DNA from 2 places in the Thermanaerovibrio acidaminovorans DSM 6589 genome. Region 2 is predicted to be linked to the other one. Evidence: predicted binding sites of a transcription regulator. Region 2 holds the regulator's gene; the other holds the start of a gene.
The links. Region 2 encodes HrcA, which represses chaperone genes, less so after heat shock. Its sites were predicted from a motif close to TTAGCACTCNNTNNNANNGAGTGCTAA; they were not measured.

Region 1 (3,408 bases), 630 kb from region 2:
AGGATCATGGCGGCGATGGAGCCCGCGTTCTGGACCGCGCTCCGGGTGACCTTCACGGGGTCGATGATCCCGGACTCGATCATGTCCACGTACTCGCCGGTGGAGGCGTCGAGCCCCTGGCCCTTCTTGAGGTCCCGGACCCGCTCCACCACCACGTCGCCCTGCAGGCCCGCATTGGTGGCTATCAGGTGGAGGGGCTCGGTGAGGGCCTTCCGCACGATGGAGGCGCCGGTCTTCTCGTCCCCCTCCAGCTTGGAGATGAACTCGTCCAGCACGTTGGCGCAGGAGACCAGGGCCACGCCACCGCCGGGGACGATGCCCTCCTCCACCGCCGCCCTGGTGGCGTTGAGGGCGTCCTCGATGCGGTGCTTGAGCTCCTTCTGCTCCGTCTCAGTGGCGGCGCCAACCTGGATGACCGCCACGCCGCCCACCAGCTTGGCGAGCCGCTCCTGGAGCTTCTCCTTGTCGTACTCGGAGGTGGAGTCCTCCAGCTCCTTGCGGATCTGGGCGGCCCGGTCCTTTATGGCCTGGGGATCCCCGGCGCCCTCCACGATGGTGGTCTCCTCCTTGGCCACCCGGACCTTCTTGGCCCGGCCCAGCATGGAGATGTCCGCGTTCTCCAGCTTTATGCCGATCTCCTCACTGATCACCTTGGCGCCGGTGACGATGGCTATGTCCTGGAGCATGGCCTTCCGCCTCTCGCCGAAGCCGGGGGCCTTGACGGCCACAACCTGCAAGATGCCCCGGAGCTTGTTGACCACCAGGGTGGCCAGGGCCTCGCCCTCCACGTCCTCAGCGATGATCAGCAGAGGCTTGCCGGTCTGGACCACCTTCTCCAGGATGGGGAGCAGGTCTTTGACGTTGCTGATCTTGCCGTCGTGGACCAGGATGTAGGCGTCCTCCAGGACCGCCTCCATCCTCTCCGGGTTGGTGATCATGTAGGGGCTCACGTAGCCCTTGTCGAACTGGAGGCCCTCCACCATCTCAAGGGTGGTACCCACCGTCTGGCTGTCCTCCACGGTGATGACCCCGTCCTCGGTGACCTTGTCCATGGCCTCGGCGATGAGCTCACCGATCCTCTTGTCGTTGGCGGAGATGGAGGCCACCTGGGCGATCTTGGAGTGCTCCTTAACGGGGATGGCCTGCTTCTTGAGCTCCTCCACCACCACGTCAACCGCCTTCTCGATGCCCCGGCGGAGCAGCATGCCGTTGGCGCCGGCGGCCACGTTCTTGAGGCCCTCCCGGATCATGGCCCGGGCAAGCACGGTGGCGGTGGTGGTACCGTCACCAGCCACGTCGTTGGTCTTGGAGGCCACCTCCTTGAGGAGCTGGGCCCCCATATTCTCAAACGGATCCTCCAGCTCTATCTCCTTGGCTATGGTGACCCCGTCGTTGGTTATGGTGGGGGAGCCGAACTTCTTCTCCAGAACCACGTTGCGGCCCTTGGGACCAAGGGTCACGCCCACCGTGTCCGCCACCTTGTTGACGCCCCGCTCAAGGGCCCTGCGGGCCTCCTCCCTGAAAAGCAGAACCTTCGGCATTCTAGACTCGCCCTCCTTCTATCCTGAAACCTGGTTTGGGATTCGCTTACTTCTCAACGATGGCGAGCACGTCCCGCTCGCTCAGGATCAGGTACTCCTGGCCGTCGAACTTGACCTCCGTGCCGGAGTACTTGCTGTAGATCACCCGGTTGCCCACCTTGACCTCCATGGGAAGGCGCTGGCCGTTATCCAGAACCCTGCCGGTGCCCACCGCCACAACCTCGCCCTCCACGGGCTTCTCCTTGACGGTGTCGGGAAGCACTATGCCCCCCTTGGTCATCTCCTCCTTCTCCACCGCCTTCACCACCAGACGGTCGCCAAGAGGCCTAAGCTGCATCTAAATCCCTCCTCCTTGGAGTTTGGTTTTGCCTCATCCCGGACCGGGGCTCCCCGGTTCCGTGTTAGCACTCCCATGTGCCGAGTGCTAAACCTTGCAGGTGAAAGTCTATTCAATGGGGGCCCACATCTCAAGAACGATCAGCGCCAAATAAAACCGGTTAGAGCGGATATAACCCGCCCTAACCGGCCAAAGCTCTGTTTTTTGATGTTTTTTGACTTAGCGGCTCAACTCCCAGGAGGGGTCCGCCCGGAAGCTGAGGTCGTCCCTGACACCACGCCGGTAGGCCCAAAGACCAGCGGCGGCCACCATGGCGGCGTTGTCGGTACACAGCTCCAGGGGGGGCAGGTAGACCCGGACCCTCCCGCCGGAGGAGCCCGCCAGGTCCTCCAGCCTCCGGCGAAGCTCCCGGTTGGCCGCCACGCCCCCGGACACCGCCACGGTCCGGACCCCGGTCTGGTTCATGGCCAGCTTCACCTTGGACACCAGGGACTCCACCGCCGCCCTCTGAAAGGAGGCGCAAAGGTCCGGCACCGAAAGGGCCTCCCCCTCCCGACGCACCAGCCAGAGCACCGCGGTCTTGAGACCGCTGAAGCTGAACTCCACCTGGGAGCTCCCCTTGAAGGGCACCGGCAACTGGTACCTGTCCGGGTCCCCCTCCCGGGCCAGGCGGTCGATCACCGGCCCACCGGGGTACCCCAGCCCAAGCATCTTGGCCACCTTGTCGTAGGCCTCCCCCACCGCGTCGTCCCGGGTGGCCCCCAGCAGCCGGTAGTCCCCGAAGGACCTGACCAGGTGAACCTCCGTGTGGCCCCCGGACACAATGAGGCACAGGAACGGGGGCTTGAGATCCGGGTGGGCCAGCACGTTGGCGAAGAGGTGCCCCTCCATGTGGTTCACCCCCATGATGGGCACCTCCCAACCCTGGGACAGTCCCTTGGCGGCCATAACCCCCACCAGCAGGGAGCCCATGAGGCCCGGCCCGGCGGTAACCGCTATGAGGGACAGCTGCCTCATGGGGTTGGAGACCCCCGCCTGCCACAGACACCTGCGCACCAGCCCCATGATGGCCTCCTGGTGGCGGCGGCTGGCCAGCTCGGGGACCACCCCCCCGTGAGGGGCGTGGTCCTCCACCTGGCTCATCACCAGCGAGGCCCGGATCCTCCTGGGCTCCTCCAGTACCGCCACCGCGGTGTCATCACAGCTGCTCTCGATCCCCAGGACCAGAAAGGGGGAGTCCATGGTCATCCGCAGGAACAACTGCCGCAGGTGCCGCACCGGGAGCCGCCACAGGAACAGGACTTGCGCCGCTCCCCCGACTCGTGGATCAGCACCTTGCACCGACAGTGGGGACAGGAACTAAGGTGCTTATCCGACTGGATCCTCCTGCCACACTCAACACAACGATAGACGTGCAAAGCAAACACCTCCGGAAAATAGATCCGTCCGCCCCCGGCCCTCACCGGGAGACCTTCAGCTCCGCCCTGTCCTCCCCGTAGCCCACTGGGATGAAGGACCCGGGCTTGACCG
Region 2 (3,408 bases):
GCGGCGGTTGGCTCGTTGATGACCCTAAGCACCTCGAGCCCCGCTATGGTGCCCGCGTCCTTGGTGGCCTGACGCTGGGCATCGGTGAAGTAGGCGGGGCAGGTTATGACCGCCTGGGTCACCGGCTCACCAAGGTAGTCCTCCGCGTCCTTCTTCAGCTTCTGAAGGATCATGGCGGAGATCTCCTGGGGAGTGTAGGACTTGCCGTCGATGTTGACCTTGTAGTCGGTCCCCATCTTCCTCTTGATGGAGATTATGGTCCGATCCGCGTTGACTATGGCCTGCCGCTTGGCCAGCTGGCCCACCAGCCTCTCCCCATCCTTGGTGAAGGCCACCACCGACGGGGTGGTCCTGTTGCCCTCCGCGTTGGGGATGACCGTTATGTTGTCACCCTCCTTGACCGCCACACAGCTGTTGGTGGTCCCCAAGTCTATTCCTATAACCTTTCCCATGGATTCACACCCTCTTTCGAATTTTTAGCTTTTAGTATATAGAGAAACAGATGGATCGCTAATCCTTGAGTTTGGCCACCCTGACCAGGGCGGGCCTTATCACCTTGCCGCCCAGCAGGTAGCCCCTCTGCAGCTCCGCCACGATGAGCCCCTCCCTATCCGGGTCCTGGGTCTCCTCGAAGTCCACCGCATGGTGCACCGCCGGGTCGAACCTGCCCTCCACGGATATGCACTCAAGCCCCAGGGACTCCAGGGCGGACAGGAACTGGCGGGTCACCATCTGGACCCCCTTGAATATGGGGTCCTCCTGGTCCCTACAGGACGACAAGGTCCTCTCCAGGTTGTCCAGAACCGGGAGAAGAGCCATCACCGCCGACTCGGCGGAACGCTTCCTGTCCAGCTCCCGGTCCCTCTCCACACGGCGAACGTAGTTGGCGAAGTCCGCCTTGTTCCTCTGGGCCTCCCCCATCAGGTCGTCGTAGCTGGCCCTGAGCCTCTCGAGCTCCTCCTCCACCCGCTTCAGGTCCCTATCCCTACCACGAATCATCTCCACCAACTCCACCTTGGCGAGCCCCGCCAGGTCCTGATCCTCCAGTGGCTCCACCCCAGATACGTGCTCCCTGTCCATGATCTAATCCTCCACATCCTCCATGGCCTTTGCCACGTTTTCAAGCAAGGCTATGACCCTCTCGTAATCCATCCTCTTGGGCCCCAATATGCCCACTATCGCCTTGGCTCCCCCCCTGGGGCTGGAGGCCAACACCAGCGAGCACTCCTCGAGACCGGGCCTCTGGGCCTCCTCGCCTATCACCACGCTGACCCCGTTACCCAGGGAGTGGCGAGCCACCAGATCCGCCAGCTCCTCCTCCTGCTCCAGCAGGGAGAAGAAGGCCTTGAGACGGCTAAGGTCCTGGAAGTCCGGCAGGTTGAGCATCTGACTGACCCGACCGGTGAAGACCTTGACCGGGCTGGAGCCCAACATCTCCCCCAGGGTGGCTATGGCCAGCCTGCACGCCTCGGAGAACCGGGAGAGCTCACCCATCAGGTACCCCTCCAGGGCGCTCTTTACCTCCCCCCAAGGCCTGCCGGAGGCCACCAAGTTCAGCCTCCTGGAGAGCTCCTCCAGCTCGTCGGAGGAGAGCTCCCAAGGGACGGTGATCACCTTCTGGTGCACCAGACCACCTTCCAGGACCACCACCAGCAACACGTTCCTGGTGTCCACCTTGAAGAAGCCAACGCTCCTCACCACCACGTCCTTCAGGGGGGCTATGGCGCCTATCCCCACGTAGTGGGTTAGCCTGCCGAGCAGGTCGCTGGCCTCGTCCAGGAAGCCCTCAAGATCCCGCCTCTTGCGGATCAAGGTCTCCGCCAGGGGGATACCGACCCCGGAGGAGTGCCTCTGGCGTTGCAATACCGAGTCCACGTAGAGCCGGTACGCCCGGGTGGTGGGGATCCTCCCCGCGGAGGTATGGGGCTGGGCAAGGAAACCCATCCCCTCCAGGTCCGCCATCTCGTTCCTTATGGTGGCGGGGCTGCGGGAGCTCAGATATCGCTTGGAGACCGTCCTGGAACCCACGCTCTCGCCGCTCCGTATGTACTCGTAGACCACCGAAAGGACTATCTCAAGCTGCCGCTCGGTAAGCACCGTCTCCACCTCCGGAACGTTGGCACTCTACTGGCGAGACTGCTAACACCACCACACGGCATTAAAATTACCCCCTAGTCGGCCAATTGTCAAGACAGGTCAAAAAAAATTGCCCCCCGGGTAATGTACAATTTATCGGACCCGCCGGCGGGATGGGTCCCATAACGCCTGTAAAGCCACGGGGTGAAGCTTTATATGATTCCACAAAAACTGGATATGTGGGACCCTAGGGAGCTACAGCACAGGGTCAAAGAGGTTGGAGCGGACCTGAGGAGCGTCCCCTACTTCATGAGGAAGAGGGGGGTGCTGTGCCTCCGCCTGGGCCCGGTGGACTTCCGGGCCGCCAACGCGCTGAAACAGGAGCTCCTGGCGCGGGGCGGGGACGCGGTGGTCCACGGGGGCGCCATAGCCGGCACGGTGTACAGGACCCGGGTCATACTGATGGGCACCCCGGGGCAACTTCGTAGCCTGCAGGAAAAGCTGGCCCACATGCCCTACTTCGGCCTAGAGGAGGTCCGAAGCGGCCTGAAAGCCGCCCTGGACAACCTCGATATTTCCAACTGGGAGGTGCCCCTCCCCGGGGGCCGGGTCCTCTCCCTGGGGAGGATCACCAAGGTTATGGGGATAATAAACCTCACCCCGGACTCCTTCTTCCCCGGCAGCCGCCACCAGGGGCCCGATGGGGCCCTGGAGACGGCGGAGAGGATGCTGAGCCAGGGGGCCCACGTGCTGGACCTGGGGGCGGAGTCCACCCGGCCCGGCTCGGACCCGGTGAGCCCAGAGGAGGAGCTGACCCGTATGTTGCCCCCCCTCAGGGCCATAAGGCGGGAGTTCCCGGAGGCGGTAATATCGGTGGACACCTACCGAAGCGCCACCGCCCGGGCCTGCGCCGCCGAGGGGGCGGACATGGTGAACGACATCTCCGGCCTATCCTTCGACCCAGAGATGGCCAGGACCGTGGCGGATAGCGGGTGTGCCCTGGTGCTCATGCACATAAAGGGGCGCCCCAAGGACATGCAACAGAACCCCACCTACCGGGACCTGCTGGGGGAGATATCCGATTTCTTCGAGCACCAAATGGACCTGGCGGAGAGAGGGGGCATCCCCAGGGACCGGATCATCCTGGACCCGGGGATAGGCTTCGGCAAGACCTACCAGCATAACCTGGAGATCCTGCGGCAGCTGGAGGCCTTCTCCACCCACGGCAGGCCCATCCTGATAGGGGCCTCCAGGAAGAGCACCGTTGGGATCGCCACGGACTCCAAGGACCCGGAGGACCGGCTGGAGGGGACCCTGGCCATAACCTCCCTG

Region 1: a site for HrcA is predicted at 1,943-1,969, ahead of groES (co-chaperone GroES). Genes of this name have one in related genera too.

Annotation. Positions count from the first base shown of each region.
Region 1 covers NC_013522.1:1,280,115-1,283,522, forward strand. The annotation lists gene groL (chaperonin GroEL) at 1-1,541, opposite strand, end outside; gene groES (co-chaperone GroES) at 1,588-1,878, opposite strand; gene tsaD (tRNA (adenosine(37)-N6)-threonylcarbamoyltransferase complex transferase subunit TsaD) at 2,098-3,126, opposite strand; gene TACI_RS09145 (hypothetical protein) at 3,123-3,305, opposite strand; gene TACI_RS06350 (hypothetical protein) at 3,338-3,408, opposite strand, start outside.
Region 2 covers NC_013522.1:653,159-656,566, reverse strand. The annotation lists gene dnaK (molecular chaperone DnaK) at 1-452, opposite strand, end outside; gene TACI_RS03120 (nucleotide exchange factor GrpE) at 511-1,080, opposite strand; gene hrcA (heat-inducible transcriptional repressor HrcA) at 1,084-2,097, opposite strand; gene folP (dihydropteroate synthase) at 2,314-3,408, shown strand, end outside.